Regions from separate parts of the Aureimonas sp. CAS genome, predicted to be linked through region 1. Evidence: predicted binding sites of a transcription regulator. Region 1 holds the regulator's gene; the other holds the start of a gene.
What was found. The regulator PhoB, encoded in region 1, activates phosphate uptake and scavenging genes when phosphate is short. The targets are predictions, from matches to a motif close to TGTCATNNANCTGTCAT.
Positions count from the first base shown of each region.

Region 2: phnD (phosphonate ABC transporter substrate-binding protein) is a predicted target of PhoB. The motif match lies at 4,507-4,523, and genes of this name have one in related genera.

Region 1 is NZ_CM187563.1:1,088,569-1,102,969, reverse strand. It holds gene AC6R2M_RS05375 (alpha/beta hydrolase) at 1-1,094, opposite strand, end outside; gene AC6R2M_RS05370 (Hsp33 family molecular chaperone) at 1,165-2,166, opposite strand; gene argF (ornithine carbamoyltransferase) at 2,163-3,083, opposite strand; gene AC6R2M_RS05360 (aspartate aminotransferase family protein) at 3,080-4,291, opposite strand; gene AC6R2M_RS05355 (GcrA family cell cycle regulator) at 4,693-5,268, shown strand; gene AC6R2M_RS05350 (DUF3297 family protein) at 5,272-5,532, shown strand; gene AC6R2M_RS05345 (hypothetical protein) at 6,360-6,683, shown strand; gene phoB (phosphate regulon transcriptional regulator PhoB) at 6,994-7,704, opposite strand; gene phoU (phosphate signaling complex protein PhoU) at 7,701-8,432, opposite strand; gene pstB (phosphate ABC transporter ATP-binding protein PstB) at 8,534-9,337, opposite strand; gene pstA (phosphate ABC transporter permease PstA) at 9,358-10,656, opposite strand; gene pstC (phosphate ABC transporter permease subunit PstC) at 10,656-12,140, opposite strand; gene AC6R2M_RS05315 (substrate-binding domain-containing protein) at 12,215-13,243, opposite strand; gene AC6R2M_RS05310 (ATP-binding protein) at 13,391-14,401, opposite strand, start outside.
Region 2 is NZ_CM187563.1:3,479,561-3,493,961, reverse strand. It holds gene phnH (phosphonate C-P lyase system protein PhnH) at 1-361, shown strand, start outside; gene AC6R2M_RS16870 (carbon-phosphorus lyase complex subunit) at 367-1,464, shown strand; gene AC6R2M_RS16865 (alpha-D-ribose 1-methylphosphonate 5-phosphate C-P-lyase PhnJ) at 1,461-2,309, shown strand; gene AC6R2M_RS16860 (endonuclease domain-containing protein) at 2,504-2,875, opposite strand; gene phnK (phosphonate C-P lyase system protein PhnK) at 2,980-3,756, shown strand; gene phnL (phosphonate C-P lyase system protein PhnL) at 3,759-4,481, shown strand; gene phnD (phosphonate ABC transporter substrate-binding protein) at 4,659-5,591, shown strand; gene phnC (phosphonate ABC transporter ATP-binding protein) at 5,672-6,538, shown strand; gene phnE (phosphonate ABC transporter, permease protein PhnE) at 6,543-7,463, shown strand; gene phnE (phosphonate ABC transporter, permease protein PhnE) at 7,460-8,329, shown strand; gene AC6R2M_RS16825 (DUF1045 domain-containing protein) at 8,333-9,040, shown strand; gene AC6R2M_RS16820 (alpha-D-ribose 1-methylphosphonate 5-triphosphate diphosphatase) at 9,094-10,233, shown strand; gene phnN (phosphonate metabolism protein/1,5-bisphosphokinase (PRPP-forming) PhnN) at 10,230-10,838, shown strand; gene AC6R2M_RS16810 (penicillin acylase family protein) at 10,904-13,315, shown strand; gene gph (phosphoglycolate phosphatase) at 13,320-14,009, opposite strand; gene AC6R2M_RS16800 (NAD(P)H-quinone oxidoreductase) at 14,024-14,401, opposite strand, start outside.

The sequences.
Region 1 (14,401 bases):
TCGGCATTCCCGGCCGCGGCGACCGTTCGGCGATACTCGTCCTCCAGTTCCACGAAGGCCGTCGGATCGTCGATCGCGTGCACCGTCAGGGTCGGCAGGACGATCTGCCCCGTCAGGCCCGAATCGTAGGTCAGCCGTCGCAGGCCGTCCGGGTCGGCACGGAACCGTTCGACCCCTTCGTTCAGCGCCTCGTCGTCGTGCGAGCCCTCGTAGCGAACGCCCTCGTTGGTGAAGGGGTTCAGCCCGTCCAGCCGCTCGCCGACGATGTCGGCGAAGGTGTTGGTCGCAAAGTTCAGATGCGCGACCAGCGTGCGCTCCGGCACGCGGGTGACGGCCAGAATGTCGGCGAGGTTGCGGGCTTCCTCCTCGCTGCGCTCCTCGGGCGCCTTCGAAAGGCCCGTGCACTCCTCGACCCGCGCCTCGATGTCCGCGCGCGCGATCGGCTCCGAGCCCTCGGCACGGCCGCGCCAGAGCGGATACTGCTCCTCGTCCGCGCGCGGGTGGTTCCGGCAGTAGAACTGGTAGACGGCCCGCAGATCGGCGCGGAAGTCGTAGGGACGCGGCCCGCCGGCGAGCAGGCCGTTGGTCAGAAGGACACCGTCGAAGCGTCGGGCTCCGTCGCCGCCGATGGCGTAGAGTTCGGCCGTCTTGGCCGCGACATTGCCGCCCCAGCTCTGGCCGTGGAGGATCGTCACCTCCGGCTCGCCCACCGCCTCGACGGCGATCGGCACCAGATTGAGCATGTCCTCGGCCGCCATCCGCACGCCGAACCCTTCGCGCCGGTAGTTCGAGCCGGCCCAGGCATAACCCTCCTCCACCATCATGGCGAAGCGGGCGAGGTCCTCGTCGGCGTCCTCGCGCGCGGGCGGCGAAAGGCGCGGCCCGCCGTGGGCGTGGAGAACGAGCACGCCGTTCCAGTCCTGCGGCTTGGCGATCAGATACCAGGCGCCGTTCTCGTCCTGGCCCCGGAAGCATTCCGTCCCGGCGGGAACGCTGTCCGGGCAGTCGGCCGTCTCCTGCGCCAGCGCAGGGCAGGCCGACAGGGCGGCGGCTGCGAGCCCCGCGAACGCGATGGAACGTGTGTGGAACGGCATCTGACGATCTCCCCTTCGTCGAAGGGGTCGATGCTAAGGGGGGCCTTGCGATTCGCCAAGCCGAGCGCCGTCAGCCCTTGGCGAACTCGCTCGGCGAGAATTCGTAGGTCTCGTTGCAGAACTCGCAGGTGACCTGGATGCGGCCGTCCTCGACCGAATCCTCGATCTCCTCGGCCGAGAAGCCGTCGAGCACCGCCTTGATCTTGTCGCGCGAGCAGGAGCAGTCGTCCTCGACGGGCGTCGCCGGGAACACCCTCACGCCGCGCTCGTGGAAGAGGCGGAAGAGCAGGCGTTCGACCCCGACATCCGGGTCCGCGAGCTCGGAGGCTTCGATCGTGTCGACGAGCGCGCGCGCCTCGGTCCAGGCGTCGTCCGGCTCGAAGTCGAACGCGTCCTCCACGCCCTCCGGCAGGTCGCCGCCGGGAAGGTCGGGCATGCGCATGCGCTCGGGCGCGGCGGGCAGGAACTGCGCCACGAGCCCGCCGGCACGCCAGCTTTCGGCGAAGCCGCCGCCCTCCTGGCGCCGCGCGATGCGCGCGACGGCCAGCCGCACGGCCGTCGGGATCTGTTCGGACTGCCGGAAATAGCCTTCCGCCACCGCTTCGAGCGTCGCGCCGTCGAGCGCGACGATGCCCTGATAGCGCTGCATCTCCGGGCCCTGATCGACGGTCAGCGCCAGCGTTCCCGTGCCGAGCAGACGTTCGGGCTCGGTCTGACCGGCGGCGATCGCTTCCGCCAGCCGCTCGGCGTCGAAGCGCGCATAGGCCCGCACCGAGGAAGGCGTGCCGAAATCGACGACGAGAAGATCGACCGGACCGTCGGTCTGAGTCTGCGTGGTGAAGCGGCCGTCGAACTTCAGCGAGGTGCCGAGGAGGACGGTGAGGACGATCATTTCGCCCAGGAGCCGCGCGACCGGCTCGGGATAATCGTGGCGCGAGAGGATCGAATCCACCATCGCGCCGAGCTGGACGGCGCGTCCGCGCGTATCCAGCGCCTCGACCTGGAAGGGAACGACCGCGTCGTCGCCCGCATAGCCGAACTCGCCGAGTTCGTGACCCTCGGTCTCGCTCATGCCCGAACCTCGCCGAACATCCAGGCGAGCACCGACTTCTGCGCGTGCAGGCGGTTCTCCGCCTCGTCGAAGACCACCGATTGCGGCCCGTCGATCACCTCGTCGGTCACCTCCTCCCCGCGATGGGCGGGCAGGCAGTGCATGAAGAGCGCCTTCGGGTCGGCATGCGCCATCAGCGCCGCGTTCACCTGATAGGGCTGGAAGACGTTGTGGCCGCGCGCCGCCTCCTCGCGTCCCATCGAGACCCAGGTGTCGGTGACGACGCAATCGGCGCCCGTCACCGCCTCGACGGGGTCGTAGGTGGTGAGGATGTCCGCGCCGCGCCGCTTGGCCGCCTCGATGAAGAGGCCGGAGGGCTCCGAGCCTTCCGGCGTCGCGATCCGCAGCTTGAAGCGCAGGGCCGCCGAGGCCTCGATCAGCGAGTTCAGGACGTTGTTGCCGTCGCCGGTCCAGGCGAAGGTCTTGCCCTCCACCGGGCCGCGATGCTCCTCGAAGGTGAGGATGTCGGCCATCAGCTGGCAGGGATGGGTGTCGTCGGTCAGCGCGTTGACGACCGGCACGGTCGCCGCTTCCGCGAGCTCCAGAAGCCGCGAATGCTCGGTCGTGCGGATCATGATCGCATCGACGTAGCGCGACAGGACGCGCGCGGTGTCGGCGATCGTCTCGGAGCGGCCGAGCTGCATCTCGGTGCCGGAGAGGAACAGCGTCTCGCCGCCCAGCTGGCGCATCGCCACGTCGAAGGAGACGCGCGTTCGGGTGGAGGGCTTTTCGAAGATCATGGCGAGCATGCGCCCTTCGAGCGGGCGCGGACCGCCCCGCCCCTGCGCCTTGCGCGCCTTGGCGTCCTCCAGGATCGCGCGAAGCTCGCTCGGCTCGACGACGGCCAGGTCGAGGAAGTGCCGCGTTCCGGCCCTCACGCTGCGGTCTCCGTCCGGACGGACTGGAGCGCGCCCAGCGCGCTTTCCATCCGCGACAGACCCTCGCGGATCTCCTCGGCGGTGACGATGAGCGGCGGCAGGAGGCGCACCACGTTGTCGCCCGCCGGCACGCTGAGAAGGCCCGCCTCGCGGAAGGCGCCGACGATCTCGCCGTTCGGAACGCGGCCCTTCAGGCCGACCAGCAGCCCCTCGCCGCGCGCCTCCTCCACGACGTCGGGGAAGCGGTCGGCCAGGGAGGCGAGCCCTTGCTTGAACAAGAGCCCCATGTCGCGGACGTGCTCCAGGAAGCCTTCGGACAGGACGACGTCGAGAACGGCGTTGCCGACGGCCATCGCCAGCGGGTTGCCGCCATAGGTCGTGCCGTGGGTGCCGGCGGTCATGCCCGCGCTCGCGGTTTCGGTCGCAAGGCACGCGCCCATCGGGAAGCCGCCGCCGATGCCCTTGGCTGAGGCGAGGATGTCCGGCGTCACGCCGATCCCCTGATAGGCGTAGAGATGCCCGGTGCGGCCGATTCCCGTCTGCACCTCGTCGAAGAGGAGCAGGAGGCCGTGCTCGTCGCACAGGTCGCGCAGCCCCTGCAGGAAGGCGCGCGGGGCGCGGCGCACGCCGCCCTCGCCCTGGATGGGCTCGATCAGCATGGCGGCCGTCTGCGGGCCGATCGCGGCCTTCACCGCCTCCAGATCGCCGAAGGGCAGCTGGCGGAAGCCTTCGGATTTCGGGCCGAAGCCTTCCAGATACTTCGCCTGCCCGCCGGCGGCGAGCGTGGCGAGCGTGCGGCCGTGGAAGGCGCCCTCGAAGGTCAGGATCTCGATGCGCTCGGGCGCGCCGTTGACGTAGTGGTAGCGGCGCGCCGTCTTGATCGCGCATTCCAGCGCCTCGGCCCCGGAATTGCCGAAGAAGACGCGGTCGGCGAAGGTCGCCTCGACCAGACGTTCGGCCAGGCGCGCCTGACCGGGAATCTCGTAGAGGTTGGAGACGTGCCAGAGCTTTGCCGCCTGCTCCGTCAGCGCGCCGACGAGGTGCGGATGGGCATGGCCGAGCGCGTTGACCGCGATGCCGGCGCCGAAATCGAGGAAGGTCCGGCCGTCGTCGGTCGTCACCCACACGCCCTCGCCTCGCTCGAACTTGAGGTTCGCTCTCGCATAGGTGGCGTAGAGGGCGGACCTTGCTGCGTTCGCGGCGACCATGGCGGGACTTCCGGCAGATGAAGGGTACGGCGGTCTCTTCAGAAACGAACGAAGCCTGCGGGAGGCAGGCTTCCGGACCATCTTATGATCGTCGAGGCATCGTTTCAGGCCGCTGTATACCATGGGCGCGACGCGCATTGTCAACGCGGCGGGCCCCGCCGGCCCGGCGCGGGACCGCCGTTCGGAACGCGGCAAGCTGGGGATAAGCCGATTTTCGATTCGTGCGGCGGGTTGCTCGCCTTGTCAGCGAGTCCGGCCATACGTTAATGTTTGAGCACATACCATATATCGCGCGGCGGACTTCAGTATCACATAGATATAGACGACCTCCCGGGGCCTTCAGACCCTCGGGTCGAGGACGGATTCCGCAAGACGCGCGTAAGAGACGAGGACTTTTCCCGATGAGCTGGACGGACGAACGCATCGAGCTCCTGAAGAAGCGGTGGACCGAGGGCAACAGCGCCAGCCAGATCGCGGCCGAGCTCGGCGGCGTCACGCGCAACGCGGTGATCGGCAAGGTGCACCGCCTCAAGCTGGAAAGCCGGATCAAGGCCGTCCCTTCGGAAACCGAGACCGTTGCGGCCGCCGCTCCGCGTCCCGTGATCGTCGAGACCCCGGTCGTCGAGGAGAAGGCACCGCGCCTCGTCGTTGCGGCGCCGGCGTCCATCTCGCGCCCCGCGCCCCAGCCGACCGCGCGCTCGGTGGGCTCGGCCGCGCTCAAGGTCGAGGAAGTGGTCGATCTCATCGCCCAGCCGGCGGTGGAGAGCGAGCCGCGCCGCAGCGCCGAGATCGTGCCGATCTCGCGCAACCTCACCCTGGTCCAGCTTTCCGAGCGCACCTGCAAATGGCCGCTGGGCGACCCGCTCTCGCCGGACTTCCGCTTCTGCGGCAATCATTCCGGCGACGCCTCGCCCTACTGCCAGTACCATGCGCGGATCGCCTTCCAGCCGGTCGCCGACCGCCGCCGGGCGCGCTGATCGATGGCGGACGCGACGAACCTGCCCGACCGCCTGTCGAACGACCCCGACAGCCCCTTCCATGACGAGGCGCTGCTCCAGCGCGGCATCGGCATCCGCTTCAAGGGCGTCGAGAAGACCAATGTCGAGGAGTATTGCGTCTCCGAGGGCTGGATCCGCGTGGCGGCCGGCAAGACGCTCGATCGCAAGGGCAAGCCTCTGACGATCAAGCTGAAGGGCGAGGTCGAGCCCTATCTGCGCGACGACGCGCCGGCGGAGGGCTGAGCGCGCCGAGCGCTTCCGATCCTGCGCATCGGGCTTTCGGGAACCGGGTACGGGTCTCGGGCCGGTGCGGCAGCCGATGATACGGGCCGGCGCCTCGGCGTCCGGTCCGCGCGTTCCCCTTCGCCGCCCTTCGTCCAGGACGGCGAAGGGGAACGGTCTTTCGTCTTCCGCTCGTGGGCCGACCGTCGGCGCCCTGCCACGCTCTCATCCGCCTGCCGGGACTTGTCTCCCCAAGGGGAGAAGGGGAGGCTTCGCCGCCCTGCCCGTCCGCCGTGTCGACCGTTCGAATGCTTGGGTGAGCGCACCGAAAGAGGCGCCATTCCTCTCCCGGAACGGGAGAGGGTGGATGCGAGCGCGAGCGAGCAGCCGGGTGAGGGCCTCGTCGGGCTCGGCCGCTGAAGACGGTTCTTCCTTCGCCACGCTCATCCCGTGACCGCACCCAGGACGATCATCGAGCGCCGGCGCCCTGCGATGCCCTCATCCGCCTGCCGGCACCTTCTCCCCAAGGGGAGAAGGAGAAGCTTCGCCGCGATGTCGACCGTTCGAATGCTTGCGTGAGCGCATCGAAAGAGGCGCCATTCCTCTCCCCTCGGGGAGAGGGTGGATGCGAGCGCGAGCGAGCAGCTGGGTGAGGGCCTCGTCGGGCTCGCCGCTGAACACAGTCTTCAGCTTCGAGGCCCCGTCCCCAGCGTTAGCCATCCCGCGTTGCGTCTTCGGACCGCAACAAGACTCCAAGTGACTTCACGGAAGTCTGGCGGTAGAAGAATGGGGCCGCAATGTGGCGGCGAGGCATCCGCCTGTGGGATGCCGTCAACGGAGCCTCTCCCATGCGGAGCCTTCTCGCCGCGCTCATCAGCGCTTCCGTCATCCTCTCGGCCACGGCCGCTTCGGCGCTGGACCGCCGCGTCGTCATCCACAACGGCGCCAAGGAGCCGATCTTCTACCTTCACGGGTCCAACACCGGCACCACCGACTGGGAGGAGGACATCCTCGGCAACGACGTCCTGATGCCCGGCGCGGAAGTGCGGGTGAACTTCGACGACGGCACCGGCTTCTGCGTCTTCGACTTCAAGGCGACGTTCGAGAGCGGGCGCGAGGAAACCGAATACGGGGTGAACGTCTGCGAGGTCTCGCGCTTCACCTTCCGCTGAGGCGGCCGCAGACGCAAAGCCGCGGCGCTTACGCTTCGCCTTCTCCCGCTGCGCGGGAGAAGGTCCCGGCAGGGGGATGAGGGCATGACGCCCGCAACGTCAGAAAAGAGGACGTCCGCGCAACGCCGAGCTCGACGACGCCCCTGTCTGTGCCTGGATGTTGTAGGCTGTTGATCCGCCAGCGGCGTTGCGTCCGCCGGGGCGAGCCACTCGTCTCGCCCGTCCTTCGGACCCCTCTCCCTTTGAGGGAGAGGAGTGCGCGTCGTCCTGCTTCCGCGCATCCACGTGCCCGAGGGGCGTCCGCGGTCCCTCAGGCCGATTTCGCCGCGAAGGTCTCGTCGAGCGAGTAGCCGGCGCCACGCACGGTGCGGATCGGGTCGCGCAAGCGGCCGCGATTGATCGCCTTGCGCAGGCGCCCGACATGGACGTCGACGGTGCGCTCGTCGACATAAATCCCCTGCCCCCAGACGCCGTCGAGCAGCTGCTCGCGCGAGAACACGCGGCCGGGCGCCTGCATGAGGAATTCCAGCAGCTTGAACTCCGTCGGGCCGAGGCGCACCTCGCGGCCCGCCCGGCGCACGCGGCGCGTCTCGCGGTCGAGGTCGAGGTCGCCGGCCGTCAGCTGCGTCGCGACGCGCTCGGGGCTCGCCCGGCGTAGCATGGCGCGGATGCGCGCCATCAGCTCCAGCGTCGAGAAGGGCTTCACGACATAGTCGTCCGCGCCGACGGACAGGCCGCGCACGCGCTCGTCCTCTTCGCCGCGCGCCGTCAGCATCAGGATGGGCAGGCGCTGCGTCTCGGAGCGAAGGCGCAGGCGCCGGCAGAGCTCGACGCCGGACAGGCCCGGCAGCATCCAGTCGAGGATCAGGAGGTCCGGCACCTTCTCGCGCAGCCGGAGATCGGCTTCGTCGCCGCGCGCGATCACCTCCGCGCTGTAGCCTTCGGCCTCCAGATTGTAGCGGAGAAGAACGCCCAGCGCCTCGTCGTCCTCGACGACGGCGATGTGGGGCCCCGTCGTCACAGGACCGTCCCCACGGTCCCGCCCGGCTCGGCGACGATGGCATGGGTGCGGTCGTCCTTCGGACGCTCGCCTTCGACCTGTTCGCCGGTCTTGATGTAGTAGATCGTCTCGGCGATGTTCGTCGCGTGGTCGCCGATGCGCTCGATGTTCTTGGCCGAGAACAGGAGATGCGTGCAGGCGGTGATGTTGCGCGGGTCCTCCATCATGTAGGTCAGGAGTTCGCGGAAGATCGAGGTGTACATCGCGTCGATCTCTTCGTCGCGCGCCCGCACCATCTCGGCGCGGTCCTCGTCGCGCCGCGCATAGGCGTCGAGCACTTCCTTCAGCTGTTCGAGCGCGAGCCCCGACAGATGCTCCAGGCCCCGCACGAGCTTGACCGGCTGGCCGTGCTCGTGCACGGCGATCACGCGCTTGGCGATGTTCTTGCCCATGTCGCCGATGCGCTCGATGTCGTTCGAGATGCGGATCGCGCCGACGATCTCGCGCAGGTCCTGCGCCATCGGCTGGCGCTTGGCGATGGTGCGGATCGCGTGCTCGTCGAGCTCGCGCTGCGCCTCGTCGAGAAGCCGGTCGTCGGCGATCACGCGCTGGGCGAGCTGGATGTCGCTCTTGATGAGCGCGGTGACCGATTGCTCGACCATCCGCTCGGCCTGCCCGCCCATCTCGGAGATGCGGCGCAGGATGGCTTTCAGCTCGTCGTCGTAGGACGAAACGATGTGTCCGGGCATGCTCTTCTCCCCGTGAGCGGTGCGTGGCTCCGCACGCGATGGTCGCTCAAACTCTTCGGTTCTCGCGCATCGGGCCGTCGAGGGCCCGCTACCCTGTCCGGTCAGCCGAAGCGGCCGGTGATGTAGTCGCGCGTGCGCTTGTCGTCCGGGTTCTGGAACATCTTCTCGGTCGGCCCGACCTCGACGATGCGGCCCAGATGGAACATGGCCGTGCGCTGCGAGACGCGCGCGGCCTGCTGCATGGAGTGGGTCACGATGACGATGGTGAAGTTCTGCTTCAACTCGTCGATCAGCGCCTCGATGGTGGCGGTCGCGATCGGGTCGAGCGCCGAGCAGGGCTCGTCCATCAGGATCACCTCGGGCGAGACCGCGATGGCGCGCGCGATGCACAGGCGCTGCTGCTGGCCGCCCGACAGGCCCGTGCCCTGCTCGTGCAGGCGGTCCTTCACCTCCTCGAACAGACCCGCCTTCTTCAGGGAGGTGACGACGATCTCCTCCAGATCGGCCTTGCTCTTGGCGAGGCCGTGGATCTTCGGGCCGTAGCCGACATTCTCGAAGATCGACTTCGGGAAGGGGTTCGGCTTCTGGAACACCATGCCGACGCGGGCGCGAAGCTCCACGACGTCGAGGCTCTTGTCGTAGATGTCCTCGCCGTCGAGCGTGATCTTTCCGACGACGCGCGCGCCCTCGATCGTGTCGTTCATGCGGTTCAGGCAGCGCAGGAAGGTCGACTTGCCGCAGCCCGAGGGGCCGATCAGCGCCGTCACCTGGCGCTCGGGAATGTCGATGCCGACCTCGTAGAGCGCCTGCTTGGCGCCGTAGAAGACGTCGACCTTCTCGCCCTTCATCTTGATCGGGGTCTTGGGGGCCGGAACCGTCATCGGCTCGGAGACGAGCTTGTGCATGGGAGTATCCATCTGATCGGCTACCAGCGGCGCTCGAAGCGGCGGCGCAGGAGGATGGCGGCGATGTTCATGACCGCCAGGAAGAGGAGGAGGACGATGATGGCGCCGGAGGTGCGCTCCACGAAGGCGCGGTCCGCCTCGTTCGCCCACATGAAGATCTGGACCGGCAGCGCGGTGGCCGCGTCCATCGGGCCGCTCGGATAGTCGGCGACGAAGGCGACCATGCCGATGAGGAGCAGCGGCGCCGTCTCGCCCAGCGCCTGGGCGAGACCGATGATCGTGCCCGTCAGGATGCCGGGCGCGGCCAGCGGCAGCACGTGGTGGAACACCATCTGGTTGCGCGAGGCGCCGAGGCCCAGCGCCGCCGAGCGGATCGAGGGCGGCACGGCGCGGAGCGCGGCGCGCGTCGCGATGATGATCGTCGGCAGCGTCATCAGCGTAAGCACGAGCCCGCCGACGAGCGCGGCCGAACGAGGCAGGCCGAAATAGTTGATGAAGACCGCCAGACCCAGGAGGCCGAACACGATGGAGGGCACGGCGGCCAGATTGTTGATGTTCACCTCGATGAGGTCGGTGAACCTGTTCTTGGGCGCGAACTCCTCCAGGTAGATCGAGGCCGCGACGCCGATCGGCAGCGCCAGAGCGAGCACGATCAGCATCATCATGAAGGAGCCGACGATCGCGACGCCCACGCCCGCCGTCTCGGCGCGCGAGGAGGCGCCGAAGGTGAAGAGCCCGGTGTTGAAGCGCTGCGACAGGTCGCCCGCCTCCTGCAGTTCGTCCATCCAGCGCAGCTGGAGGTCGCTGACCGGACGGCGGCTCTCCTCGACGTTGAGGTTGAACTGGCCCTTGAGCGCGGAATCGATGGTCGAGTTCGCGGGGAGCCAGACCTCCTGCGTCGTGCCGATCACGGAAGGGTCGTCGAGAACGACGTTGCGCAGGATGGTGCGCACGCCCTGGCTGACCATGGCGCCGGCCTGGGTCATCTCCTGGCGGTTTTCCGGGTCGATGCCGAGGCGCTCGGCGATCGCCGCCTGCGCCAGCGCCGGATAGTTCGCCCGCATCAGGACCGCCGGGTCCGGCTGCCCCGTGCCGTCCGGGTCGAGAACCTCGGCCGAGAAGGTGATCGGCAGGCGCAGCTCGGTCTGCCAGAAGGCGGTGTAGCCCTGGCTGATCACCGTCCACAGAAGCCAGACGAGGAAGAACAGGCCGACCGCGATCGCGGAGATGCCGTAGGCCTTGAAGCGGCGCTCGGCGGCATAGCGGCGCTTGATCCCGATGTCGCGGCGCGGCGGCGCCTTCGAAAGGGTCTCGCTCATTACTCGTACTGCTCCCGATAGCGGCGCACGATCTGCAGCGCGACGATGTTGAGCCCCAGCGTGATGACGAAGAGCGTCAGGCCGAGCGCGAAGGCGACGAGGCTCTGCGGCGAGGTGAAGTCGATGTCGCCGGTGAGCTGGGAGACGATCTTGACGGTGACCGTCGTCATCGCCTCGAAGGGGTTGATGGTGATGTTGGCCGCGATGCCGGCCGCGAGGACCACGATCATGGTCTCGCCGATGGCGCGCGACATGGTGAGGAGGAGCGCCGAGACGACGCCCGGAAGGGCGGCGGGCAGGACCACCTTCTTGATCGTCTCCGAGCGCGTGGCGCCGAGGCCGAGCGAGCCGTCGCGAAGCGAGCGCGGCACCGCCGTGATGACGTCGTCGGACAGCGAGGAGACGAAGGGGATCAGCATGATGCCCATCACGAGGCCGGCGGTCAGCACCGACTGCGCCTGAATGAAGGGCACGAAGCCGCCGCCCGCGATCGCGGAGAGCTGCGCGGAGAGATCGCGCAGGAAGGGGCCGACGGTGATGAGCGCGAAGAAGCCGTAGACGATGGTGGGGATGCCGGCCAGCACCTCCAGCAGCGGCTTGACGACCGAGCGCGTCCGGTTGCTGGCGTATTCGGCCATGTAGATGGCGGCGAAGAGCCCGGTCGGCACGGCGAAGAGCATGGCGACGAAGGCGATGTAGAGCGTGCCCGCCAGGAGCGGCACGAGGCCGAACTGTCCCGCCTGCGTCGTGCCGGCCGCCGCGAAGCGCGGCTCCCAGACGGTGCCGAACAGGAACTCGTGGATCGGGACGTAGGAGAAGAACTCGCGCGCCTCGAAGAGCATCGACAGGACGATGCCGACCGTCGTCAGGATCGCGATCGAGGAGGCGATGATGAGGAAGGCCCGCACGATCGCCTCGACGCGGTCGCGCACCCGCTGGCGAAGCGACTGGCGCCAGATCGCGAAGGCGGCACCCGCGAGCGAGAGCGCGATGACGGCGCCCGTCATCAGCGGACGGCTGACGCTCTGCATCTCGATCTGCAGGAGCGCGGCGGGGATCATGAAGTCCTGCGCCACGGCGGCGATGGGGAAGCCGCGGGACTGCAGGATGGGTCGAAGCTCGTCGAGCGTCATCGTCGCGGCGGCGGCGCGCTCGTGCTCGGGAAGCGAGCGCAGCCCCTGCGCCAGCGCGTCGATGATGCCGCCGACGAGCGTCGGGAAGGCGCGCAGCTGCGGCCCCAGATCGTCCGGCAGCGAGGCGGTGACGGCGGCGGAGATGACGCTCGGGGCGACGATCGACCAGATGGCGAGGAGCACCAGGGCCGGGATCGTGGCGAGGCAGAAGGCGTAGGCGCCGTGATAGATCGGGCGCGAGTGGAGCCGCGCCCCCGCCTTCTCCGCGATGGAGAGGCTGCGGCGCTGCGCCAGGACGAAGGCCGCCACGGCGATCGCCAGAACGATGAGAATGATCGTCGTCGTCGACATGAGGACCCGTCGAAGGGAGATGCGGGAGGACAGCGCGGCGGCGGATCGCTCCGCCGCCGCCGAGCCAGGCTCGATTACATCTCGATCGTGGTGCCGTCCGCGAACTTGGTGCGGAACGCCTCACGCTCGGCCTCGGGCGCCGGGACGAGGCCGTACTGCGCCAGCGGGCCGTCCGGGCCGATCATCTGCTCGTCGAGGAAGAACTCGACGAACTCCGAGAGACCCGGGATGACGCCGACATGGGCCGTCTTCACGTAGAAGAACAGCGGACGCGACACCGGATACTCGCCCGTCGAGATCGTCTCGACCGACGGCGTCACGCCGTCGATGGTCGCGACCTGAAGGCGGTCCTGGTTCTGCTCGTAGAAGGCGAGGCCGAAGACGCCGACGCCGTCCGGGTTCGCGCCGATGCGCGAGAGCGTCTCGGTGTAGTCGCCCGAGATGTCTGTGACGAAGTTGCCGCCGCGCAGCTGGAGGCAGGCGTCCTTGTCCTCGCCGGCCGCCTCGAAGGCCGCCAGCGCGCCCGAGGCCTCGCAGCCCGGCTTGATCAGCGCGACTTCGAAGACTTCGCGGGTGCCGTGATTCTCGGCCGGGATGAAGGTCGCGATCGGCTGGTTCGGCAGCGAGGCGTCGACGTCCGACCAGTTCTGGTGCGGGTTGTCGACCAGCTCGCCGTCGACGACGACGCGCGCGGCCAGGGCGTTGTAGACGATCTCCGGCGTCAGCGCGAAGCTGTCGCGGTCGGCGGCCGAGGCGAAGACGATGCCGTCATAGCCGAACTGGACTTCCTGGATGTCGGTCACGCCGTTGGCGGCGCAAGCCTGCTTCTCGTTGGCCGTGATCGGACGCGAGGCGTTCGCGATGTCGATCGTGTTCGAGCCGACGCCCGAGCAGAACTGGGTGAAGCCGCCGCCCGTGCCGCCCGATTCGATGACGGGGGTCGGGAAGTCGGGATAGACCTCGGAGAAGTTCTCCGAGACGATCTGCGAGTAGGGCAGAACCGTCGAGGAACCGGCGACCTGGACGGGCTCAGCGGACTGGGCGAAGGCCGGGCCGGCCAGAACGGTGGCGCCGAGAAGGATGCCGGCGAACTTGCGAGTCATCACGGGGGGATGCTCCTGAATGAGGTTTCGTTGCGAGCGCGGACCTCTCGTCCAATCGGCTCGCGAACCGTCTATCGATCGGACGCGAACCGTATATGTCGTTTGGACGACACAAACATGACAGCGCAGACCCTTGTTCTGGCTGCGCTATTTCGCCTTCGCAGGATTCCGGCGGCGGAACCGCGCGCTGAATGTGGAACCCTCGCCCTCCTTCGAGCGGATGACGAGCCGAGTCCCGTGCCGCAGAAGGATGTTGCGAACGATCGACAGGCCGAGGCCGGTGCCGCCCGGAAAGGCGTCCGCCTTGGCGCGGTAGAAGCGCTCGGTCAGACGCGGGATGTGGCGCTCCTCGATGCCCGGCCCGAAATCCTGCACGAAGGCCTCGATGCTGTCGCCTACGGGCCGCAGGCCGATGACGACCCGGCGCCCCTCGGCCGCGTAGCGGCAGGCGTTCTCGACCAGATTGGCGAAGACGCGGGTCAGCTCGTCCCGGTCGCCGGTGATCTCGCACGGGCCGACATCCCCGATCTCGACGACGAGCTCGACATCGACCTCCTGCGCCAGCGCCTTCATCTCCGAGCGCACCGCCTCCACCACCTCGGCGAGATCGGCGCGGTCTTCGGCGGTCAGCCGCCGCTTGGTCTCGATGCGCGAGAGCGAGAGGAGATCGTCGATGAGGCGCGCCATGCGCCCGGCCTGCCGGTGCATGATCTCCAGGAACTGCTTCTGCGCGGCGCGGTCCCCGCGCGCCGGCCCTTGCAGCGTCTCGATGAAGCCCATCAGCGAGGCGAGCGGCGTGCGCAGCTCGTGGCTGGCATTGGCGACGAAATCGATGCGCATGCGCTCGATCCGCCGTTCGGCGGTGCGGTCGCGAAAGCGCATCAGAAGGAACGTCTCCCCTCCCCCCGCGCGATCCTCGCCCACCCGGATCGGCAGCAGATCGACCGAGAAGGAGCGATCGTCGGGCGCGCGCTCCAGATAGTCGGCCTCGCGCCCTTCGGAGGAGGCCAGCGCCTCCTCGGCCGCCGCCAGAACGTCCGGCGCGCGGAACCGCAGCGCGACCGGATCGCCCTCTTCCAAGCTTCCGAACGCATCCTGCGCGGCCGCGTTGGAAAAGCGCAGATAGAGCGAGCGATCGACGAGAAGGGCCGGCTCGGG
Region 2 (14,401 bases), 1.2 Mb from region 1:
GCTCGCCTTCCAGACCGGTTCCGCCCCGGTCGGCAGCTGGCGCGAGGCCGCCTTCGTGGTTCTCGCCTTCGGCTCCGACCCGGCCGGTTGGGACCGCTTCCCGCAGGGAACCGAGCCCTATCCCGACCGGTCCGCGACGCTGATCCTCCCGGTCGAGGCCCTGGAAGGCGGCCCGGAGCTGGTGCTTACGGGGCCGGGCATCCAGAGCCGGCGGCGTATCGCCCCGCGCGGCCTGTCGGCGGGCTTCGTCGAGTACCGTCGGCGCAACGCCGCCCTGTTCCCGCGCGGCCACGACCTCGTCCTCGTCGCCGGCACGAGGGTCATGGCCCTGCCGCGCACCACCCGCGTTGCAAAGGCCTGAGGCTCATGTATGTCGCCGTGAAAGGCGGGGAGGCCGCCATCGCCGCCGCCCACGCCCTCCTCGCCGACCGGCGGCGGGGCGACCGTTCGGTCCCCGCCCTGACGCTGGAGCAGATCGCCGGCCAGCTCTCGCTCGCCGTCGATCGCGCCATGGCGGAGGGCTCGCTCTACGATCCGGCGCTCGCCGCGCTCGCGATCAAGCAGGCGCGCGGCGACCTCATCGAGGCGATCTTCCTCCTGCGCGCCTATCGCACGACGCTGCCGCGCTTCGCCGCCGCCCGGCCCGTGGACACGGGCGCGATGACGATCGAGCGGCGCGTCTCGGCGACCTACAAGGATCTGCCGGGCGGGCAGGTGCTCGGCCCCACCTTCGACTACACGCACCGCCTCCTCGACGCCGCGCTCGGACAGGACGAGGCGGTGGCCGAGCCGCGGCGCCGCGCGGGAGCCGACCCGCACGCGCCCTCCCCGCGCGTCACCGATCTTCTTTCCGCCGAGGGGCTGATCGAACCGGACGGCGTGGCCTCGGGCGAGCCGGGCGACGTGACGCGCGACCCGCTCGACTTCCCGGCCGGGCGCGACCTGCGCCTCCAGACGCTGGCGCGCGGCGACGAGGGCTTCCTCCTGTCGCTCGGCTATTCCACCCAGCGCGGCTTCGGCCGTACCCACCCCTTCGTCGGCGAGGTGCGGATCGGCCTCGTTGAGGTCGAGGTCGAGATGCCCGAGCTCGGCTTTCCCGTAACGATCGGCCGCGTCCGCCTCACCGAATGCCAGATGGTTTCGCAGTTCACCGGCGGCGGAGACGAGACGGCGCGCTTCACGCGCGGCTACGGCCTCGTCTTCGGGCAGTCGGAACGGAAGGCGATGGCGATGAGCCTCGTCGACCGGGCCCTGCGCGCCGACGAGCTCGGCGAGGAGCGCCTCTCGCCGGCCCAGGACGAGGAGTTCGTGCTCGCCCATTGCGACAACGTCGCCGCCACCGGCTTCGTGGAGCATCTGAAACTGCCCCATTACGTGGACTTCCAGGCCGAGCTCGACCTCCTGCGGCGCCTCAACGCCGAGCGGGCCGGGCCTCAGGCGGACAGCAAGGACGCGGCGCAATGAGCCTCCCCTCCTACAATTTCGCCTATCTCGACGAGGGCACCAAGCGGATGATCCGCCGCGCGATCCTGAAAGGCATCGCGATCCCCGGCTATCAGGTGCCCTTCGCCTCGCGCGAGATGCCGATGCCCTACGGCTGGGGCACCGGCGGGGTGCAGGTGACGGCCGCGATCATCGGGCCGCAGGACGTCCTCAAGGTCATCGACCAGGGCGCCGACGACACCACCAACGCGGTCTCGATCCGCGCCTTCTTCGAGAAGGTGTGCCACGTGGCGACGACGACGCGCACGGCGGAGGCGACCATCGTCCAAACCCGTCACCGCATCCCGGAGACGCCGCTCGGATCCGGCCAGACCGTCGTCTATCAGGTGCCGATCCCCGAACCCCTGCGCTTCCTGGAGCCGCGCGAGACCGAGACGCGGATGCTGCACGCGCTGGAGGAATACGGCCTCATGCACGTGAAGCTCTACGAGGACATCGCCCGCCACGGCCACATCGCGACGACCTACGCCTATCCGGTGAAGGTCGAGGGCCGATACGTGATGGACCCCTCGCCCATCCCGAAATTCGACAATCCGAAGATGGACGGCTCGCCGGCCCTGCAGCTCTTCGGCGCGGGGCGCGAGAAGCGGATCTACGCGCTGCCGCCCTACACGCGGGTGCAGAGCCTCGACTTCGAGGACCACCCCTTCGCCGTGCAGCGCTTCGAGGTGCCGTGCGCCGTCTGCGGATCGAAAGGCGCCTATCTCGACGAGCTGGTCACCGACGACCGCGGCGGGCGCATGTTCGTCTGCTCCGACACCGACTTCTGCGAAACGCAGGCGGCCCGGAAGGAGGCGGCGGAATGAGTATCGTCGTCATCTTCGACAGTCCCTGCCCCCCTCTGCCTGCCGGCATCTCCCCCTCAAGGGGGGAGATCGAAGCCGGTCTGTCCAACGACCTCTGTTCGAAGGGTGCGGCGGCCACGCACGATCGATCTCCCCCCTTGAGGGGGAGATGCCGGCAGGCAGAGGGGGGTGTCGTTCGTGCCAACCTTGGGATCCTAGTCCGCCCCGCCCCACCCTGCCGCGATGACGATGTGACGGCAGACGCCGTCGAGATCCGTCAGCACCTCGTCGTTCCAGAAGCGCAGCACGGTCCAGCCGAGCGTTTCCAGTCGCCTCGTGCGCTCGTCGTCTCGCCTGACCTGGTGCTCCTCCCCGTGGCCGGAGCCGTCGAGCTCGACGATCAGCCGGTGCTCGGGGCAGGCGAAGTCCACGATGAAGCGGTCGATCGGATACTGGCGGCGGAAGCCCAGCCCCATCAGCCGGTGCGCGCGGACCGCGTTCCAGAGCTTCAGCTCGGCCGGCGTCAGCGTATGGCGCATGCGACGCGCGTTCGCGCGGTTTCGGGGATCGACCGGCCGGTGCGGCATCCAAACCTCCTGTCGGTGACGTCGCGGCAACATACCCCCGTCTGCCTGGCGGCAGGCAGACGGGGGCGCGAAGGGGCGCCTTCCGACCGACAGGAGCGCTTGCCATGACCGACGCGCCTCTTCTCTCCGTCCGCGAGCTGACGAAGCGCTACGGCGCGCGGATCGGCTGCGCCGGCATCTCGCTCGACCTCCATCCCGGCGAGGTGCTGGCGATCGTCGGCGAGTCCGGCTCGGGCAAGTCCACCCTGCTCGCCTGTCTCTCGGCGCGCCTCGCGCCCAGCGAAGGCACCGTCGCCTACCGCATGCGCGACGGCGCGCTGCGCGACCTCGCCACCTTGGGCGAAGCCGAACGGCGCCTGCTCATGCGCACCGACTGGGGCTTCGTCCACCAGAACCCGGCCGACGGCCTGCGCATGCGCGTCTCGGCCGGCGGCAATGTCGGCGAGCGGCTGATGGCGGTGGGCGAACGGCATTACGGCCGCATCCGCCAGACGGCGGGCGACTGGCTCGCCCGCGTCGAGATCGAGGCGGGCCGCATCGACGACCGGCCGGTCGAGTTCTCCGGCGGCATGCGCCAGCGCCTGCAGATCGCGCGCAACCTCGTCACCCATCCGCGCCTCGTCTTCATGGACGAGCCGACCGGCGGGCTCGACGTCTCGGTCCAGGCGCGCGTCCTCGACCTGTTGCGCTCGCTCGTCTCCGATCTCGGCCTCTCCGTCGTCATCGTCACGCACGATCTGGCCGTCGCCCGGCTTCTCTCCCAGCGCATGATCGTCATGAAGGGCGGGCGGGTCGTCGAGGAGGGGCTGACCGACCGCGTCCTCGACGACCCGCGCCATCCCTACACCCAGCTCCTCGTCGCCTCGATCCCGGAAGCCTGACGATGCCGAACCCGTGTGAACCCGCGCTCCTCGTCCGCGACGTCTGCAAGTCCTTCACCATGCACATGCGCGGCGGCGTGACGCTGCCGGTGGTGGCCGACGCCGCCTTCGAGCTCCACCCCGGCGAATGCGTCGTCCTCGGCGGGCCGTCCGGCGTCGGCAAATCCTCGATCCTGCGCATGGTCTACGGCAATTACGGCGTCGATCGCGGCCAGATCCTCGTGCGGGACCGCAAGAGCGGCGCGATGGTCGATCTGGCGGGCGCCTCGCCGCGCGCGGTCCTGGCGCTGCGGCGGACCTCCATCGCCTATGTCTCGCAGTTCCTGCGGGCGGTGCCGCGCGCCAGCGCGCTCGACGTCGCGGCCGAGGCGCTGGTCGCCTCCGGCACGGGCCGCGAGGAGGCGGCGGCGCGCGCCGCCGCCCTGCTCGGGCGCCTCAATCTGCCGGCCGCTCTGTTCGATCTGCCGCCCGCCACCTTCTCGGGCGGCGAGAAGCAGCGCGTGAACATCGCGCGCGGCTTCTCCACCGACCATCCCGTCCTCCTCCTCGACGAGCCGACCGCCTCGCTGGACGCGGCGAACCGGCGCGTGGTGATCGAGATGATCGGCGAGAAGCTGTCGCGCGGCGTCGCGATCCTCGGCATCTTCCACGACGAGGAGGTGCGGGACGCGGTGGCGACCCGCATTCTCGACGTCTCGGCCTTCTCGGCGCGCCGGGCCGCCTGAGCCCGCGGGAAGGCACGCCGCGGACCGTCACCCAAACGTCATGGCGCCGTTGAAGGACTGTCGCAGAGCTTGACTAAGGCTTGCCGCGACCGGGGCAGGACCGAACGCCGCTCGACTGCCGAGCGCGCCCTCGCCCGAACGGTCGCGTCATTCTCATCTGTCGGCCCGGAGCCTTCCATGACCGCTCGTCTCGCACGCCTGAGCCTCGCCACCGCGATCGCCGCCGGCCTGCTCGCCCCTCTCGCCGCCAGCGCTCAAGGCGCGGCCGGCGGCATCCAGGCCTTCCGCGTCGGCATTCTCGGCGGCGAGAACGAGGCCGACCGCCTGCGCTCCTACCAGTGCCTGGTGGAGCAGCTCGGCGAGGCGCTCGGCGCGCCGATCGAGCTCTATCCCGCCTCCGACTATGCGGGCGTGATGCAGGGTCTCGTGGCCGGCCAGCTCGACATGGCCTCGCTCGGCGCCTCCGGCTATGCCGGCATCTACATGCAGGACCCGAACGCGGTCGAGCCGGTCTTCGTGAACCTCGAGGCCGACGGCTCCGACGGCTACTACGCCATGATGTATGTCCGGGCCGACTCGGACATCCAGGATCTGGCCGGCATGGAAGGCCGTTCGCTGGCCTTCGCCGACCCGAACTCCACCTCGGGCTATCTCGTGCCCAAGGCCGAGCTCGAAGGCCAGGGCATCGACATCGAGAGCTACTTCTCGCGCACCGGCTTCGGCGGCGGCCACGAGCAGGCGGTGATCGCGGTCCTCAACGACCAGTACGACGCCGGCGTCACCTGGACCTCGGGCGTCGGCAAGGAGTCCGAAGGCTTCACCCGCGGCAATTTCCGCACCATGGTCGAGAACGGCCTGCTCGACATGAGCGACCTTCGCGTCATCTGGCGCTCCAACCTCATCCCGAACGGCCCCTGGGTCATCCGCTCCGCCCTGCCGGAGGAGGCCAAGACCATCTGGACCGAGTGGATGGAGAACCTGCCGCAGACCGATCCGGAGTGCTTCGCCCAGATCTCCAACGGCAGCGGCGAGGGCTTCAAGCGCGTCGACCACTCCTTCTTCGAGAACGTCGTGGCCATGCGCGAGCGCGAGGTCGCGGGCTCGCGCTGAGACAACCGAACATGACAGAAGGGTCTCGTGCCGGACGGTGCGGGACCCTTTCCCATGGGACGAGTGGACGAGGATCCGACATGCTTCGCATCGAGAGCCTGACGAAGACCTTCAAGAGCCGCAACGCGGTGGACGCCGTGTCGCTCGACATCGCGGCCGGGCAGATGGTGGGCGTGATCGGGCGCTCGGGCGCCGGCAAGTCCACCCTCCTGCGCATGCTCAACCGCCTCGCCGAACCGTCGTCCGGCCGCATCCTCTTCGAGGGTCGCGACGTGACCGGCCTGAAGGGCCGCGAGCTGCATGCCTGGCGCGCCGACTGCGCCATGGTCTTCCAGCAGTTCAACCTCGTCGGGCGGCTGAACGTCCTGACGAACGTCCTGACCGGCCGGCTCTTCCATCACGGCCTCGTCTCCTCGATGCTGCAGAACTTCTCCGCCGCCGAGCGGGCCTTCGCGGTCCACGCCCTCGACCGGCTCGGCATGGCGCACACCGCGCTCCAGCGCACCGACACGCTGTCGGGCGGCCAGATGCAGCGCGTCGCCATCGCCCGCGCGCTGGTGCAGGAGCCGAAGATGCTGCTCGCCGACGAGCCCATCGCCTCGCTCGACCCGCTGAACGCCAAGATCGTGATGGACGCGCTGCGCACCATCAACCGCGAGGACGGCATCACCGTCCTGTGCAACCTCCACACGCTCGACACCGCGCGCGCCTATTGCGACCGCATCGTCGGCCTCGCCGAAGGGCGCGTCGTCTTCGACGGCAGGCCGGAGGAGCTGACCGAGGCGGCGGCGCGCGAGATCTACGGCGCCGAGGCCGAGGACGCCTTCCAGGAGGGACTGACCTCCACCGCCATCCGCAAGGCGCCCGCCCGCGCCGCCGCGCCCCAGCCCGTTCCGGCCGGCGCGATGGCCCGTGTCGCCGGCCCCGCGCCGGCCTATGCGAACTGATCCGATGACGTCCCGCGAGGACCGGCGGCCGCGCACCGGCGCGGTCGAGACCTTCGAACGCCACCGCGCCGAGCTGATCCGGCAGAAGATGGCGATGAACCTCCTCTTCGCCGCCGGCTTCCTCGCCGTCCTGGCGCTGTCGGTCGTCATCTCGCGCTTCTACCCCGAGCGCCTCGCCTCCGGCCTGCCGCGCATCTTCGACTATTTCGGCACGATCCTGCCGAACCTGGAGCTCGACAAGCTGCTCCTGCCGCGCGGGGAGGACGGACGGGCCGTTCCGGGCTCCCTGACCTACTGGTACTCGGACCTCTCGACCTATCTGCGGCTCATCGGCGAGACGATCCTGATGGCGCTGACGGCGACGATCCTCGGCTCTCTCGCCGCCTTCCTCCTGTCCTTTCCGGCGGCGCACAATCTCGCCCCGAACTCGGTCGTCTACTGGATTTCGCGCCGCTTCCTGGAGATCTGCCGGGGCGTGCCGGAAATCCTCTACGCGCTGGTCTTCGTCTTCGCGATCGGCATCGGCCCGCTGGCGGGCGTTCTCGCCATCGCCATCCATTCGGCGGGCGCGCTCGGCAAGCTCTTCTCGGAGGTCAACGAGAACGCTTCGCTGCGGCCCGTGGAGGGCATCCGCTCGGTCGGCGGCACCTGGTTCGAGGAGATGCGCTACGGCGTGATGCCGCAGGTCCTGCCGAACTTCGCCTCCTACACATTGCTGCGCTTCGAGATCAACGTGCGCGCCTCCTCCATCGTCGGCTTCGTCGGCGCGGGCGGCATCGGCACGGAGCTGAACCGCGTCATCAGCCTCTATTCCGACGACCGCGTCCTCGCCGTGCTCCTGATCGTGATCGTGCTGGTGACGATCATCGACCTTCTCTCCGAGGCCCTGCGGGCCCGCCTGATCGGCCGGGAGAACCTGGCATGAGCGCGCTCGCCCTCCCCAACCGTTTCGCCGATTTCGACGCCGGCGCCGTGTCGAGGCTCGAGGCCGAGCATCCGGCGATCTTCGGCCCGAACCGCGGTGCCGGCCTCGGTTGGGCGCTCGCCCTCGCGGTCCTCGCCTATACGCTCGGCTCGCTCTGGTATTTCGAGGTCTGGAAGCTCGCCTACGCCTCCGACCGGGCGTGGCGGCTCCTCTCCACCATGTTCGTCTGGCGCAACATGGAGAGCTGGCAGTACGCCAACATCTACGGCGCCATCGCCCAGACGCTCGCCATGGCCTTTCTCGGCACGCTCATCGCCGCGCTCATCTCCCTGCCGATCGGCTTCCTCGCCGCGCGCAACACCATGCCGATCTCGCCGCTCCGCCATCTGGTGCGCCGCTTCCTGGACGTTCTGCGCGGCGTCGACCAGCTCGTCTGGGGCCTCGTCTTCGTGCGCGCCGTGGGGCTCGGGCCGCTCGCGGGGGTGCTCGCCATCATCGTCTCCGACACGGGCACCCTCTCCAAGCTCTATGCCGAGGCGATCGAAAACATCGACCGCAAGGAGGTGGAGGGCGTGCGGGCGACCGGCGCCTCGCCGGTGAAGGTGGTGCGCTACGGCTACCTGCCGCAGGTGCTGCCCGTCTTCCTGTCCCAATGGCTCTATTTCTTCGAATCCTCCACCCGCTCGGCCACCGTCCTCGGCATCGTCGGGGCGGGCGGCGTCGGCATGATCATCATCGAGCGCTTCCGGGCCAATCTCTTCGACCAGGTCGCCTTCGTGGTGCTGAACGTCCTCGTCTGCATCTTCGTGATCGACTGGCTGTCGCGTAAGGTGCGCCAGCGCTTCATCGGCGCGGCAGGAAACTGAGCCATGCGATACGCCCTCTACTACACGCCCGCGCCCGGCGACCGGCTGCTGACGGCGGCGGAAGACTGGCTCGGCCGCAGCGCCTTCGGGCGGACCGTCGAGGCATCGAGAGCGGCCGATCCGGCGCTCGTCGCCGACGCGCGGCGCTACGGCTTCCACGCGACGCTGAAGGCCCCCTTCGAACTGGCGGAAGGCCGCACCGAGAGCGAGCTGAAGGCCGCGCTCGCCCGCTGGTGCGCCGCGCGTCCCCCGGTGGAGGCCGTTCGCCTCACGCTCGGCCAGCCGTCCGGCTTCTTCGCCATCGTACCGGAGAGCCGGCATGCGGCGCTCGACGCCTTGGCCGCCGACATCGTTCGCGACTTCGAGGCGTTCCGCGCGCCCCTGTCGGAGAAGGACCGGGCGCGACGCCGTCCCGAGGCCCTGCCCGAGCGCCAGCGCGAGCATCTCGAGCGCTGGGGCTATCCTTACGTCTTCGAGGACTTCGCCTTCCACATGACGCTCACGGGGCGCCTCGACGAGGCGGCGAGCGCCGCCGTCCGGCCGGAGCTGGAGACGCGCTTCGCGCCGCTTCTCGCTTCACCCCACCGGATCGCGACCCTTGCGCTCTTCGCCGAGCGCGAACGCGGCGCGGATTTTGAGGTCGTCGACATCCATCCTCTTTCGGGCCATGCCCGGACGCAGCCGGCCTTCGGCCATTTCGACGCCGCCTGACCGTGAGACACGCGGCGGGCTCCGCCGCGAGAGCCACCAGAAAGACCTGACGCATGAGCACCGAAACCGTCCTCTCCAACGCCCGCATCGTCCTCGGCGACGAGATCGTGACCGGCAGCGTCACCCTTCGGGACGGACGCATCGCCGCGATCGACACGGGCTCCTCGCGCACCGGCGAGGATTTTGGCGGCGACTATCTGATGCCGGGCGTGGTGGAACTCCACACCGACCATCTGGAGGGCCATTACAGCCCGCGTCCGGGCGTTCGCTGGAACATGCTCGGCGCCGTCCAGGCGCATGACGCCCAGGTCGCCTGCTCGGGCATCACCACCGTCTTCGACTGCCTGCGCATGGGCTCGGACGAGGACGGGGGTTTCGACCCGGCGGAGATGCGCGATCTGGCCGACGCCATCGAGCGGGCGATGAAGGAGGGGCGCCTTCGCGCCGAGCACAAGCTGCATCTGCGCTGCGAGGTCTCCGCGCCCGACGTGCTCGACGCCTTCGCCGCCTTCCGCGAGGATCCGCACGTCCATCTCGTCTCGCTGATGGACCACGCGCCGGGCCAGCGGCAGTTCCAGTCGATGGACGCCTACATCTTCTACTACAAGAAGAAGCGTGGCCTGAGCGATGCCGAGTTCGACGCCTTCGTGCAGCGCCGCGTGGACCAGTCGGCGCGCTATTCGGCGCCGCACCGGCGCGAGATCGCCGAGCACTGCCGCGCCCGCTCCATTCCCATGGCGAGCCACGACGACGCCACCCTCGCCCATGTCGAGGAGGCGGTCGGCGAGGGCGTCGCGGTCTCCGAGTTCCCGACGACGATGGAGGCCGCGCGCGCGGCGCACGAGAGCGGGCTCTCGGTCCTGATGGGCGCGCCGAACATCGTTCGCGGCGGCTCGCATTCGGGCAACATCGCCGCCAGCGATCTGGCGAAGGCCGGCGTCCTCGACGTCCTCTCCTCCGACTACGTGCCCTCCAGCCTCCTGCAGGCCGTCTTCGCGCTCGCCCGCGACGTCGATGCGATCTCCCTGCCGCAGGCCGCTGCCCTCGTCACCTCGACGCCCGCTCGCACGGTCGGCCTCACCGATCGCGGCTCGATCGCCGAGGGACTGCGCGGCGACATCATCCGCGTTTCGGCCGGCGACGGCATTCCGGTGGTGCGCTCGGTCTGGCGCGAGGGACGCCGGGTCGCGTGAGCCTCGCGGTGACGGGCGGCGCCTTCGTCGCGATCGTCGGCCCGAGCGGCTCGGGCAAGGACTCGGTCATGCGCCTCGCGCGCCGGCGGCTCGACGAGGAGGCGCCGGGCCGCTTCCACTTCGTGCGCCGCGTCATCACCCGCGAGGCGGACGAGGGCGCGGAGGCCCATGACAGCTGCTCGCCGGAGCGCTTCGAGGCGCTTCGCCGTGCCGAGGGCTTCGCCCTCTCCTGGGACGCGCATGGCTGCTCCTACGGCATCCCGGCCGCGGTGGACGAGCTCGTCGCGCGAGGCGACGTGGTCGTCGCCAATCTCTCGCGCGGCGTCCTGCCGGACATGCGCGCGCGCTACGCAAGCGCCTTCGCCGTCGAGATCACCGCGCCGATCGAGGTGCTGGCGCGGCGCATCGCGGCGCGGGGCCGCGAAAGCGGAGCGGCGGTCGAGGCGCGGCTGAAGCGCTCGGAGCGCTTCTGCGCGCCGGGCGTGCCCTACGATCTCGTCATCGACAATTCCGGCTCTCTGGAGGCCTCCGGCGCCGCGCTCGTCGATCTCCTGCGAAGCCTTCGGCCTTCGGCTTGCCGGCAGGACCGGGTCGCCGCACTGTAGGCGTCTCTTGCGTTATCTCCTAAGCCGCCCTTACAGTCCGGGCCGCATCAAGAGGTGCCGCCCTCATGACCATGGTGAAGCTCATCGCCGCCACGCTTCTCGGATCGACGCTGGTCGGTCAGTCCGCCTCGGCTGAGGCCGAATTCGCAAGCGCCGTTTCACGTGAGACGCGGCAGGTCCCCGGTTTGGAAAGCCCGGCCGAGATCGTGCTCGACCATTGGGGCATCCCCCACATCTACGCGGAAAGCGAGCGCGACGCGCTCTTCCTGCAGGGATACAATGCCGCCCGCGACCGGCTCTGGCAGATCGACCTCTGGCGCAAGCGCGGGCTCGGGCGTCTGTCGGAGAGCTTCGGCCCCTCCTTCGCCGAGCAGGACCGCGCCGCCCGGCTCTTTCTCTACAGAGGCGACATGGAGGCCGAATGGGCCTCCTACGGGCCGAAGGCGAAGTTCTATACCGAGGCCTTCGTCGAGGGGCTGAACGCCTATGTCGATCAGGTGCTCGACGAAGAGATCGAGCTGCCGGTCCAGTTCAGGGCGAGCGGCAGCCGCCCCGAACGCTGGAGCCCGGAGGACGTGGTCCGCATCCGCAGCCACGGCCTCACCCGCAACGCCGCCTCCGAAGTGGAGCGCGCCCGCGTCGCCTGCGCGGCCGGTCTGGAGGCCGACCGCCTGCGCGCCAAGCTCGAGCCGGACTGGACCGCGTCCGTCCCCGAAGGGCTCGACCTCTGCTCCATCCCCGAGGACGTTCTCGCCGACTATCAGCTCGCGACCAAGCCCGTGGAGTTCGAGGCCCTCGGCCAGCGCGACGCGGCGCTGGAGGCGCGCGACTTCCTCAAGGCCTCGCGCGAGGCGCGCGACACGATCGGCTCCAACAACTGGGTGGTGGCGCCGAGCCGCACCGCGACCGGCCGGCCGATCCTCGCCAACGATCCGCACCGCGCGCACGGCGTTCCCTCGCTGCGCTACATCGTGCACCTGAACGCGCCGGGCCTGTCGGTGATCGGCGCGGGCGAGCCGGCCCTGCCCGGCATCTCCATCGGCCACAACGGCACGATCGCCTTCGGGCTGACGATCTTCTCGGTCGATCAGGAGGACCTCTACGTCTACGAGCTGAACCCCGAGAACCCCGACGAATACCGCTACGGCGAGGGCTGGGAGGCGATGCGCGTCGAGACGGAGACGATCGCGGTGAAGGGCGGCGAGCCGCGCACCGTGAAGCTTCGCTTCACCCGCCATGGTCCGGTCCTTCGCGTGGACGAGGGCAACCATCGCGCCTTCGCGCTGCGCACCGTCTGGCTGGAGCCCGGCACCTCGGCCTATTTCGGCTCGTCGGACTACATGACGGCGCGGAACTGGCAGGAGTTCGAGACGGCGATGAACCGCTTCGCCGCGCCCTCCGAGAACCAGGTCTATGCCGACACGCAAGGCAATATCGGCTGGATCGCCGCCGGCATGACGCCGAGGCGCGAAGGCTGGGACGGGCTGCTGCCGGTTCCGGGCGACGGGCGCTACGAATGGGGCTTTCTGGAGCGCTCCGAACTCCCCTCCTCCTACAATCCCGAAAAGGGCTGGTTCGCCACCGCCAACGAGATGAATTTGCCGCCGGACTTCCCGGTGGCGGACAAGCCCATCGGCTTCGAATGGGCCAATCCCTCGCGCTACGAGCGGATCGCGGAGGTGTTGTCGCAGAACGCGTCCGTCTCGGTGAACGACGCGATGCGGCTCCAGAACGACGACGGCACCATGGTCGGGCGGCGGCTCGCCGCGCTCGTCCAGGCGATGCTAGACCCGCGGGACGAGGCGAAGGCGCGAGCGCTCTCCATGCTCAAGGCGTGGGACGGCTTCGCCTCGGCGGACAGCGGCGCGGCGGCGCTGGCGGAGATCATGATCTTCGCCCCGCTCGGGCGCGAGACGGTCGACGTCGCCGTTCCCGAACCCGCGCGCGCCATCGTCGCGGCCGGCGAGATCGGCGCGGTGCTGGACCTTCTGGAGAACCCGGACGAGCGTCTGGGAGACGATCCGCGAGGGGCGCGGGACGAGATCCTGACCCGCGCCTTCGACGCCGGCTTCGCGCGGGCCGTGGAGCTGATGGGCGAGGACCCGGCGAAGTGGCGCTGGGGCGCGATCCACCGGGCGCATTTCGTGCCGGAAATCGCGCCGCTCCTGTCGGAGGCCGAGGCGGCGCAGTCGAGCGTCGGCCCGCTCGCCATCGGCGGCTCGGCGCACACGCCGCGCGCGGCGACCTATGACGAGAACTTCGTCGTGCGCTCGGGCGCGTCCTTCCGCATGGTCCTCGATGTCGGCCGGTGGGACGAGAGCCGCGTCATCAACGCGCCCGGCCAGTCCGGCGACCCGTCGAGCCCGCATTACCGCGATCTCGCGCCGCTCTGGGCGGCGGGCGCCTATGTGCCGCTTCTCTACTCGCGCGAGGCGGTGGTGGCGAACGCGGCCAGCGTGCTGACGCTGACGCCCTGAGGCGTCAGCCGCTCGCGCTCAGGGCAAGGCGCGCGACCTCGCGCAGGTCGCCCGCGAGAGCGTCCGCCTCGATCTCCTCGACGGGCACGCGCAGATAGCCGTAGGTGACGAGGATCGTGGCCGCGCAGCCGGCGCTCCGGCCGCAGGCGACGTCGTGCTCGCTGTCGCCGACGAACCAGCTGCGCGCCGGATCGACGCCGAGCCGGCGGCAGGCCTCCAGCGCCGGCTCGGCCGCCGGCTTTCGCACCGCGCAGCTGTCGCCGCCGACGAGGGCGCCGAAGCGGTCGAGCAGGCCGAGGCCGCCGACGAGAAGCCGCGACACGGCCTCCGGCTTGTTGGTGCAGATGCCGAGCTTGATGCCGGCGCCCGAAAGCGCATCGAGACACGCCGCCGCGCCCGGATAGAGAACGGTGCCTTCCACCGGCGAGGCCTCGTAGAGCGCCATGAACTCGGCGACCGCGTCGCTCGCCTCCTGCGCCGAGGCGCCGCCCGTCGCCTCCAGCGCCCGTTCCACCAGCTTGGCGGGCCCGTCGCCCACGAAGAGGCGCAGGCGCGAGACGGGCTGTTCCTCTCGCGAGCGCGCCCGCAGAACCGCATTGGTGATCGCGGCCAGCGACGGCAGGCTGTCGGCGAGCGTCCCGTCGAGATCGAAGAGGATCGCCTCCGGCACCGTCATCCGCGATGCCGGGTCCATCGTCGGCACGTCGCTCAGCCCATCGTCAGGACGATCTTGCCCACATGGGAGCCCTCGTCCATGCGCCGGTGGGCGTTCGCGACCTCCGCGAAGGGCACGACCGTGTCGATGACCGGCCTGACGCGACCGTCCGCCAGAAGCGGCAGGACGTGCTCGGCCAGCGCGTCTGCGATCTCCGCCTTCATCGCCACGGACCGCGCGCGGAGCGTCGATCCCGTCAGCGTCAGGCGCTTGACGAGGAGCGGCGTCAGGTCGAGCGAGACCTTCGGGCCGTTCAGGAAGGCGATCTGCGAGATGCGGCCGTCCACGGCGGCGAGGCGCAGGTTCTTCTGCACGTAGTCGCCGCCGACCATGTCGAGAATGACCTCCGGCCCGCGCCCGTCCGTCGCCGC